One region of the Janthinobacterium longum genome, then DNA from elsewhere that is predicted to be linked to it. Evidence: predicted binding sites of a transcription regulator. Region 1 holds the regulator's gene; each other region holds the start of a gene.

Region 1 (3,233 bases):
CCGTAAAAACGCAGGGCCAGCACGTCGCTGCCGTTGATACTGCCCGCCAGCGGTGCGCTGATGCCGTCAGTATTCTTGCCCAGGCCGTGCGCGTCGAGGCCGGCGATATTGGCGCTGTCATGCGCCGCATGCGTCGAGGGGGCGGCACTGGCGTCCCAGTTCACCCACGCCGTCTGGCGCAGCGCCCGCGCGATGGCGTCAAACGCATAGCGGCCATTGTCGGCCAGGCGCGCAGACTCCACCTGGTCCAGGTAGCTGCGGCTGCTTGATAACAACACCGTGCTTGACGCCAGCATCAGCATGGCGCCCAAGCCCAGCGCCACCAGCAATTCGACCAGGGTCATGCCAGCCTGGTGTTGCGCGTGGCAGTTCATGGCGCACCGGCCGCCAATTGCATGGCGATTTTCGGCAAGGCAGACTCCTGTGCGACGCGGCCCCGGGTTTGCCGGCCGCGCCAGCCCAGCTTGATGACGATAGGCGCGCCGCTGCCGCCGCTGCAGCTCCAGTGCAAGCCCTGCGCGGCGGCATCCCAGGCCAGCGCATCGCGGCAGATGCGCAGCCGGGCGCCGGGCAAGTCCTTGTGCAATTGCTGCTTCCATTCGGCGATATCGAATTGCGCCAGCTGCGCGGCGCTGCAGGTGGTGTTACCAAGACAGGCTGGCGCGCCAGCCGCCTCATCAAGTGGCCCCGCTTCATAGTCAAGGCCCAGATAGGGATTGTCGGCATCAAGCGCCTGCATTTGCGTGCTGTTGGCGCGCATGCGCTCGGCCATGCTGGCTGCCAGTTGCATGGCCGTCGACAGCAGGGCCGATTCATGGCGCGCACGCAGCGACGACAACTGCATCGCGCTGCCACCCAGCAAGCCCACGGCCAGCAGCAACAGCGCGACCAGCACCTCGACCAGAGTGCTGCCGCTGGTGTACACAAGATGGCGCATGCATGCCTCCTGCTTCAAGGGAAAGAAAAGAGTAGCGGCCAGGACCAGCCCGCCCAGCTAAACGATAGGCGTGCCAGCGGGGCCAGGCATGAGACAGCGCAAAGCTGTGCAGGAATAGCGAAAAAAAGCGGCCAATGAATTGATCAGGCCGCTTGCTGGAAGAAAACGACTGTGGTGCTTAAACCTTGCGCGGCTGGCCCACTTCGGCGATCGCGTCCTGGAACTCGGCCAGGTCTTCGAAATTCTTGTAGACGGAGGCAAAGCGGATATAGGCGATCTTGTCGAGGCGCTTGAGTTCCTGCATTACCAGTTCGCCGATATAGCCGGAATCGACTTCGCGCTTGCCGCTGGTCAGCAGTTTTTCTTCGATGGTGGCGATCGCCATGTCCAGTGAGGCGGCCGCGACGGGGCGCTTGCGCAAGGCCAGCATCAGGCTGCCGCGCAACTTATCCGCAGCGAATTCCGTGCGGCTGCCATTTTTTTTGACCACGGCCGGCATGATCAGTTCAATCCGTTCAAAGGTGGTAAAGCGCTTGTCGCATTTGCCGCAACGGCGACGGCGGCGAATCGCATCGCCTTCCTCGGAATCGCGCGTATCGAGAACCTGAGTCTCGTCATGATGGCAGAATGGACATTTCATGGGCAGCAGTACAGCCTTTTAGTTCAACAAATGGAGCGCGGGCGCACCGAACCACTCGGCGCGCCCGCAGGCATGACAGGAATGTGTCAAACAGAATCTTACTCTGGATGACACATACTGGACAAATAATTATGCAGCGTAAACCGGGTTGGCGTCGGCCAGCACTTTGACGGCCGCTTTGACGCGCTCGATGGTGGCGGCGTCATGCGGATTGTCCAGCACGTCGGCGATCAAATTACCCACTTGCACCGCTTCGGCTTCCTTGAAACCGCGCGTCGTCATCGCCGGGCTGCCCAGGCGGATGCCCGAGGTGACGAATGGTTTTTGCGGGTCGTTCGGGATGCCGTTCTTGTTGCAGGTGATGTGCGCCGAACCAAGGATGGCTTCGGCTTCCTTGCCCGTCAGGTTCTTGGCGCGCAGGTCGACCAGCATGACGTGCGATTCGGTGCCACCGGACACGATGCGCAAGCCGCGCGAAATCAGGGTCTTGGCCAGCGCGTCAGCGTTTTTCACGACCTGTTTCTGGTATTCGACGAATTCAGGGCTCAAAGCTTCCTTGAACGCCACGGCCTTGCCGGCGATCACGTGCATCAACGGGCCGCCCTGGATGCCAGGGAAGATGGCCGAGTTGATGGCTTTTTCGTGCTCGGCCTTCATCAGGATAATGCCGCCGCGTGGGCCGCGCAGCGATTTGTGCGTGGTTGAGGTAACGAAGTCGGCGAACGGCACCGGGTTCGGGTACAGGCCGGCGGCGATCAGGCCGGCATAGTGGGCCATGTCAACCATGAAGTAGGCGCCCACTTCCTTGGCAACCTTCGAGAAACGTTCGAAATCGATCTTTTTCGAGAACGCCGAAGCGCCGGCAATGATCAATTTCGGTTTGCGTTCACGGGCAAGGCGCTCCATGGCTTCGTAGTCGATATCTTCCTCTGCCGTCAGGCCATACGACACCACGTCGAACCATTTGCCGGACATATTGAGCGGCATGCCGTGGGTCAGGTGCCCGCCTTCGGCCAGCGACATGCCCATGATCAGGTCGCCTGGTTTCAGCATCGCGAAGAACACGCCCTGGTTGGCCTGCGAACCCGAATTGGGCTGCACGTTGGCCGCTTCGGCGCCGAACAGTTGCTTGACACGGTCGATGGCCAGCTGCTCGGCCACGTCGACGTATTCGCAGCCGCCGTAGTAGCGCTTGCCCGGATAGCCTTCGGCATACTTGTTGGTCAGCTGAGAGCCTTGCGCTTCCATGACGGCTGGCGAGGTGTAGTTCTCGGACGCGATCAGTTCGATATGGTCGTGCTGGCGCGTGTTTTCTTTTTGAATAACGGCGAACAGTTCAGGATCGACGTTGGCGAGGGTGTGATCTTTTGCAAACATGTAAAAACTCCAAAGATGTGGGTGCTTTGTACTGGCAGGTCGGATCGAATGAGGGGAGCCGGAATTATTAACTCAATAATAACAACGGAAAGGCAGCCTCTTCGCGCAATTCCATCGGTGGGCTGCCCAGGCGAACGGCTGATGAAATCTCACGTTTCCCGGTGGATGCCCACCTTTCGCCGGCAATCATCGCACCAAAATGGGGATAATTGCAGCTTTTCGCCAGTCACGTGAGACGTAATGGAGGCCAAATTGTAAGTTAAGTGCCCCAATTGAGCA
Region 2 (3,233 bases), on a different contig from region 1:
CGAGAACAGGGTCCACTCGCCTTTTTCCATCACGCGCTTCATGAACATGTCGGGAATCCAGTTGGCCGTGTTCATGTCGTGGGTGCGGCGGCGATCGTCGCCCGTGTTCTTGCGCAGGTCGAGGAATTCCTCGATATCCATGTGCCAGGTTTCCAGGTAGGCGCAAACGGCGCCCTTGCGCTTGCCGCCCTGGTTCACGGCCACGGCCGTGTCGTTGACCACTTTCAGGAACGGCACCACGCCTTGCGACTTGCCGTTGGTGCCCTTGATGTGGGCGCCCAGGGCGCGCACTGGCGTCCAGTCATTGCCCAGGCCGCCTGCATATTTGGCCAGCAGCGCGTTGTCCTTGATGGCGTCATAGATGCCTTCGAGGTCATCGGACACGGTGCTCAGGTAGCACGACGACAGTTGCGAGCGCAAGGTGCCCGAGTTGAACAGGGTCGGCGTCGAGCTCATGAAGTCGAACGAGGACAACAGGCTGTAGAACTCGATGGCGCGCGCTTCGCGGTCCGATTCGTTCAGGGCCAGGCCCATGGCCACGCGCATGTAGAACGCCTGCGGCATTTCGATGCGCACGTCACGGATGTGCAGGAAGTAGCGGTCGTACAGGGTTTGCAGGCCGATATAGCCGAATTGCAGGTCGCGGTCGGCCACGATGGCTTTTGCCAGGCGTTCCAGGTCGAAGGTGGCCAGCACCGGGTTCAGCAGTTCGGCAGCAATACCCTTGGCGATATAGGCCGGGAAATAGCTCAGGTACTCACTGGCGGCGGCCGCTTGCGGCACTTCCTTGCCGAACACTTCCTTGCGCACCGTGTGCAGCAGGATGCGGGCCGTCACTTGCGAGTAGGCCGGATCTTTTTCCATCAGCGCGCGCGCTGCCAGGATGGCCGACTTGTGCAGTTCTTCGACCGGTACGCCGTCGTACAGGTTTTTCACGGTTTCAGCCAGGATGGCGTCGGCGTCGACGTGCTTTTCCAGGCCGGCGCAGGCGGCGTTGATCAGGTCGCGCACTTGCTGCATGTCGAGCGGGCGGCGCACGCCGTTGTCCAGCACGTTCAGTTGCGGTGCGGCCACTTGCGCGGAAGCACCCAGCGCTTCCTTCTGCAAACGGCGCTCTTCCATGTGCTTGGCGCGGTACAGCACGTAGGCACGCGCCACGTCGTGCTCGCCCGAACGCATCAGCGACAGTTCAACCTGGTCCTGCACGTCTTCGATATGGAAGGTGCCGCCGCCCGGCTGGCGGCGCACCAGCGCTGCGACCACGCCGGCCGTCAATTGTTCCACCAGTTCACGCACGCGGGCGGAAGCGGCGCCCTGGCCACCGCTCACGGCCAAAAACGCCTTGGTCATGGCGATCGCGATTTTCGAAGGCTCAAATGCCACCACCGCACCATTGCGGCGGATGATGCGATAGTCGCCCATGGCCGCGCCGGTGCTAGCCACGCTGTGCGCCGCGCCTGGCGCTGGCAGTACTGGCGTTGGATGGATGGAAATATCTTGAGGTGATTGCATTGAAGCTCCCGTTGTCAGCTAAAGTCAGCCTGCAGTTTTGCTGCCGCGTGTGTGGTTGAATAGAACGCCCGATGGTCCGGGCTTCTTCCGGTATTGATTGATAAAAACTACATTATTAAGGCGTCAGATGATACAAATGAAAACAGCCTGCCCTCACGGCCATGATAGGCGCGAAGCATGTCTCTAAGGGTGATAAACCGCCAGTGTCAACATTGCCAGTTGAGCACCCAGAGGGTGTTGGCGCTGGCTGGACACTAATGCTGAAAACATCTGTGATGGCACTACATTTAGTAACTACATCTAATTTATGCACTAATTGTAGTACCCATCGATGGCAGGCGCAATACTTTTTCCGCCTCTGTCCCGCTTAATTTTTACGATTTTCTGCACGAATTCAATTGACTTTTCAGGGCATGGATAACAGGCCCGGCACCCGCATAGTAAGCACTAACGCAGGCCGCTGCGGACCGCAACCAAACCGGGACCGGCATTATAATCTACCGCGCCGCTGCCATCCCGGCACCGGCTTTTTCGGCTCAGCCCGGGGGTTCGCGCAGTTGTAATTTTTGCATGCGGTAGCGCAGCTGGCGCACGCTGATACCCAGTTGCCGCGCCGCCCGTGCGCGGTGGTAGTGCGTCTGCGCCAGTGCCTGCAAGATCATCTCGCGCTCGGTTTGCAGCAGGAACAGCTGCAGCGGCACGATGGGCACCCCACCGTGCGCCATGCCGGGCAGCGGCAATTGGCGGCCGGGCAAGCCGGCGTGCAAGGCCGTTACTGGCGCAGGCGCGGGCGCAGATGCAGCTACAGGCAAGCCCAGCCCATCGACCGTGATCATGCCGCCCTCGGCAAAGGCCAGCGCCCGCTCCAGCAGGTTTTCCAGTTCGCGCACATTGCCGGGAAAAGCATGGCGCGCCAGCGCCGCCAGTACCGCCGGCGCCAGGCGTATGCCTTGCCGTGGCGCCAGCCGCGCCAGGATCGCCTCGCAAAGGGCCGGCAAGTCGCCCAGCCGCTCGCGCAAGGGCGGCACCGCCAGTTCGATCACGTTCAGGCGGTAATACAGATCCTGGCGAAACGTGCCGGCGGCCACGCCGCGCGCCAGCCCATGCTGGCTGGCACACAAGATGCGCACGTCGACCGCCTCATCGGCGCTGCCACCGAGTTTGCGCACGCGGCGCTCCTGCAGCGCGCGCAGCAGCTTGACCTGCATCACCAAAGGCAGGTCATCGACCTCGTCGAGCAGCAGGCTGCCGCCGTCGGCTGCCTGGAACAGGCCCTGGCGTTCATGCAGCGCGCCCGTGTAGGCACCCGGACGACTGCCAAACAACTCCGCTTCCACCAGCGCCTCGGGAATGGCGCCGCAATTGACGGCAATAAAAGGGCCATCGGCGCGCGCGCCCTGGGCGTGGATGGCGCGCGCCACCAGCTCCTTGCCGCTGCCCGATTCGCCACGGATCGCCACCGGCGCCCTGGCAGTGGCAATACGCGCGATCTGCGCCCTCAATGCCTGCATGGCGGCCGAACTGCCGCTCAGCTGCGGCGCTGATGCAATGGGCGCAAGATGGCCGGCGGTGGCCCCGGTACGCAAGCTGGGCATGGTGATCCTTTCAGCAAGGACTGCGGTCAAGCACGACAATTAAGCGTGACACGACCATGCTACGCCTGGCCGCTGGCCGAGGGCGTTACGATACGGATGAGCAATGCGGGAAGAAAACGACCAGTG
Region 3 (3,233 bases), on a different contig from region 1:
GGTCGATGGCGCTGCGCCAGACCATCCAGTTATGCGGCTGCGGATAGGTATTCAATGCCAGCAACACCTTGCGGCCGTGCTGTTGGGCGTAGCGCACACCTTCGGCAATCGCCTTTTCGTCAAAATTGAGGCCGGCGAAATTGCGCGCATTGGTGGCGTCGCGAAAGCCGAGATAGACGGTATCGGCGCCATTGTCGACAGCCGCTTTCAGGGCCGGCAGGCTGCCGGCCGGGCAGACCAGTTCCAGCGCTCCGGCCACGCGCTGGGCGGTAGAATGTTCAAGCTTCATGATGAGGACTTTCTGTATCGGCTCAGGGTCGAGACTATAGCCCCGCGCCATGTGAGCAGTCCTTGACACAGGTGAAGGAATGCATGCATGGGGGTCCTCCTTGCGCTGTAGAATGCGCCCTGCCATCGTGCCTGATCCTCTACTCACAACAGCCATCTCCATGACCCGAAAACCCCTGCTGATCCTGCTCCTGACCCTGTTCCTCACCGCGCTGCAAGTGCAATGGGCCTTGCCCGTCGAAGGCTATGACGCCAACAGCACGCACATGTTTTCACCAGAAATACTGGGCGTGTATCCGGGCGTGGTGCTGCTGTTTTTGCTGGCCGTGTTCGCCCGCCGCCAGCTGCCGCTGCTGCGCCAGAGCGCCATCTGCACCGCCATCCTGGCCGCGTACTGGCTGCTGGCGAACTACATCACGTTCGACATCCGCGTGGCCGGCTGGAGCACGTTTTCGCCGATGGAAATCTGGCTCCATGTGCTGCCTGCTTCCGTCATCAGCATCGCTACCTGCGGCGGGGCGTTTTTTGCGACCACGTACATGATTTTGCGCGAGACGAGGTGGGACAAACATCGCTGAGATCAATGCTGAAATTTTTACCCCAAGTGCAGAATCTGGGGTCGGACCCCCGCGACCGTTGGCGCAAGCCTCTGAGTCAGCGGCATTGAGGGTCTGACCCCGGCACTTTCGCCGTTAGGGGTGAAAGAAATGCCTGCCACGGCCTCGAATTTCACCTCGATCAAGAATCCGCCACTCGCCTGCAAGCACCCTTTGACGACACTACATTTAGTCGATATTCTTCAATAAAACACCGCATGTTGTGGTTATTGGAGGTTTCATGTCAGCTAGCGCACTATCCGTCACGCCGTCTAAAAAACACAGTCAGGTCGACGTCGCCGCATCCATCAACGAGTACCTGGAGCGGCGCGACTGGCGGGTCAACGCCAACGCCAACCAGGGCTATTCGCTGGGCGGCCTGATACTCAATGTATCGGGCAAGGTAATCGCCAACTACTGGCTCGACCAGGTCTATCCGCCGGAAGTGGGCGCAGCCCACCGCGAGGCGGCGCTGCATATCCACGACCTCGACATGCTGGCCGGTTACTGCGCCGGCTGGTCGCTGCGCACCCTGCTGCATGAAGGCCTGAACGGCGTGCCGGGCAAGGTCGAATCAAGCCCGCCAAAACACATGTCGTCGGCGATCGGCCAGATCGTCAATTTCCTCGGCACCCTGCAAAACGAGTGGGCCGGTGCGCAGGCTTTCAGCTCGTTTGACACCTATATGGCGCCGTTCATCCGCAAGGACAAGCTGGCGTACGCCGATGTGCTGCAGTACATGCAGGAGCTGATCTACAACCTCAACGTACCGTCGCGCTGGGGCACGCAAACACCCTTCACCAACCTGACCTTCGACTGGGTCTGCCCGGAAGATTTGCGCCAGCAGATTCCCGTGATCGCTGGCGTGGAAATGCCTTTTTCCTACGGCGAACTGCAGCTCGAGATGGACATGATCAACCGTGCCTATATCGAGATCATGATGGCCGGCGACGCCAGGGGCCGCGTGTTCACGTTTCCTATCCCGACCTACAACATCACCGAGGATTTCGACTGGTACAGCGACAACGCCGAGCGCCTGTTCGAGATGACGGCCCGCTATGGCCTGCCCTACTTCCAGAACTTCATCAATTCGGAACTGAAACCGAACATGATACGTTCGATGTGCTGCCGGCTGCAGCTGGACCTGCGCGAACTGCTCAAGCGTGGCAACGGGCTGTTCGGTTCGGCCGAGCAGACAGGATCGCTGGGCGTGGTGACCATCAACTGCGCGCGCCTGGGCTATCTTTGGCGCGGCGACGAAGCGGCGCTACTGGCCGACCTGGACCGCTTGCTGGAGCTGGGCAAGACCAGCCTGGAAATCAAGCGCGCCACCATCGACAAACTGATGCAGGAGGGGCTGTTTCCGTACACGAAACGCTATCTGGGCACCTTGCGCAATCACTTTTCCACGCTGGGCGTGAACGGCATCAACGAGATGATCCGCAATTTCAGCGGCAATGAATATGACATTACCAGCCTAGATGGCCATGCGCTGGCGATACGCCTGCTCGACCATGTGCGCGCACGCATGGTCCAGTTCCAGGAACAGACGGGGCATATGTACAACCTGGAAGCGACACCGGCCGAAGGCACGACCTACCGCTTCGCGCGCGAAGACCGCAAGCGCTATCCGGCCATCCTGCAGGCAGGGACAAGCGACAATCCCTACTACACGAATTCCTCGCAGCTGCCGGTCGGCCATACCGACGACCCGTTCGAGGCACTGGAACTGCAGGACGCACTGCAGCGCAAATACACGGGCGGCACCGTGCTGCACCTGTACATGACGGAGGCACTGTCGGACGCCAATGCCTGCCGCGAACTGGTGAAACGGGCGCTGTCGCGCTTTTCGCTGCCGTATATCACCGTCACGCCCACTTTTTCGATCTGTCCGCGCCATGGCTACCTGGCGGGAAAACACGAGTTTTGCCCAACCTGCGATGCGGAGCTGATCGCCCGCAAGCAGGCCAATCTGAACGCCATACTGGAGGAAACACCATGAACGCACGTCCCAACCTTGCACCTGCGATTGAACTTCACAACAGCGAACGCCAGCGCTGCGAAATCTGGACCCGCGTGATGGGCTATCACCGCCCCGTTGCCTCGTTCAATATCGGCAAGCAGGGTGAATTTCACGAACGCCAGTACTTCAGCGAAGCGTGCGCCTCGGTGTCGGGTCCCTTGAGCCGCACCTGCCGCTGATGGCCAGGCAACTCAGGGTGGGCGGCGTCACGCCGTTCTCCGCCACCGACTATCCCGGCCAGCTGGCGGCCGTGGTGTTCGTGCAGGGCTGCCCATGGCGCTGCGGCTATTGCCACAATCCGCATCTGCAGCCGCGCTCCGGCGACG

Evidence for each region. The regulator NrdR, encoded in region 1, represses ribonucleotide reductase genes. The targets are predictions, from matches to a motif close to CACNANATNTNGTG.
Region 2: a site for NrdR is predicted at 1,792-1,805, ahead of ACQ4WM_RS13895 (ribonucleoside-diphosphate reductase subunit alpha). Genes of this name have one in related genera too.
Region 3: a site for NrdR is predicted at 1,097-1,110, ahead of ACQ4WM_RS22620 (ribonucleoside triphosphate reductase). Genes of this name have one in related genera too.

What each region holds. Positions count from the first base shown of each region.
Region 1 is NZ_JBNYXQ010000014.1:79,395-82,627, reverse strand. Features, by position in the region: gene ACQ4WM_RS23680 (PilW family protein) at 1-374, opposite strand, end outside; gene pilV (type IV pilus modification protein PilV) at 371-937, opposite strand; gene nrdR (transcriptional regulator NrdR) at 1,116-1,577, opposite strand; gene glyA (serine hydroxymethyltransferase) at 1,707-2,954, opposite strand; ZMP/ZTP riboswitch at 3,072-3,194, opposite strand.
Region 2 is NZ_JBNYXQ010000004.1:248,737-251,969, reverse strand. Features, by position in the region: gene ACQ4WM_RS13895 (ribonucleoside-diphosphate reductase subunit alpha) at 1-1,512, opposite strand, end outside; gene ACQ4WM_RS13890 (sigma-54 interaction domain-containing protein) at 2,049-3,107, opposite strand.
Region 3 is NZ_JBNYXQ010000012.1:77,145-80,377, forward strand. Features, by position in the region: gene ubiU (ubiquinone anaerobic biosynthesis protein UbiU) at 1-289, opposite strand, end outside; gene ACQ4WM_RS22615 (hypothetical protein) at 450-866, shown strand; gene ACQ4WM_RS22620 (ribonucleoside triphosphate reductase) at 1,126-2,886, shown strand; gene nrdD (anaerobic ribonucleoside-triphosphate reductase) at 2,883-3,086, shown strand; gene ACQ4WM_RS22630 (anaerobic ribonucleoside-triphosphate reductase activating protein) at 3,086-3,233, shown strand, end outside.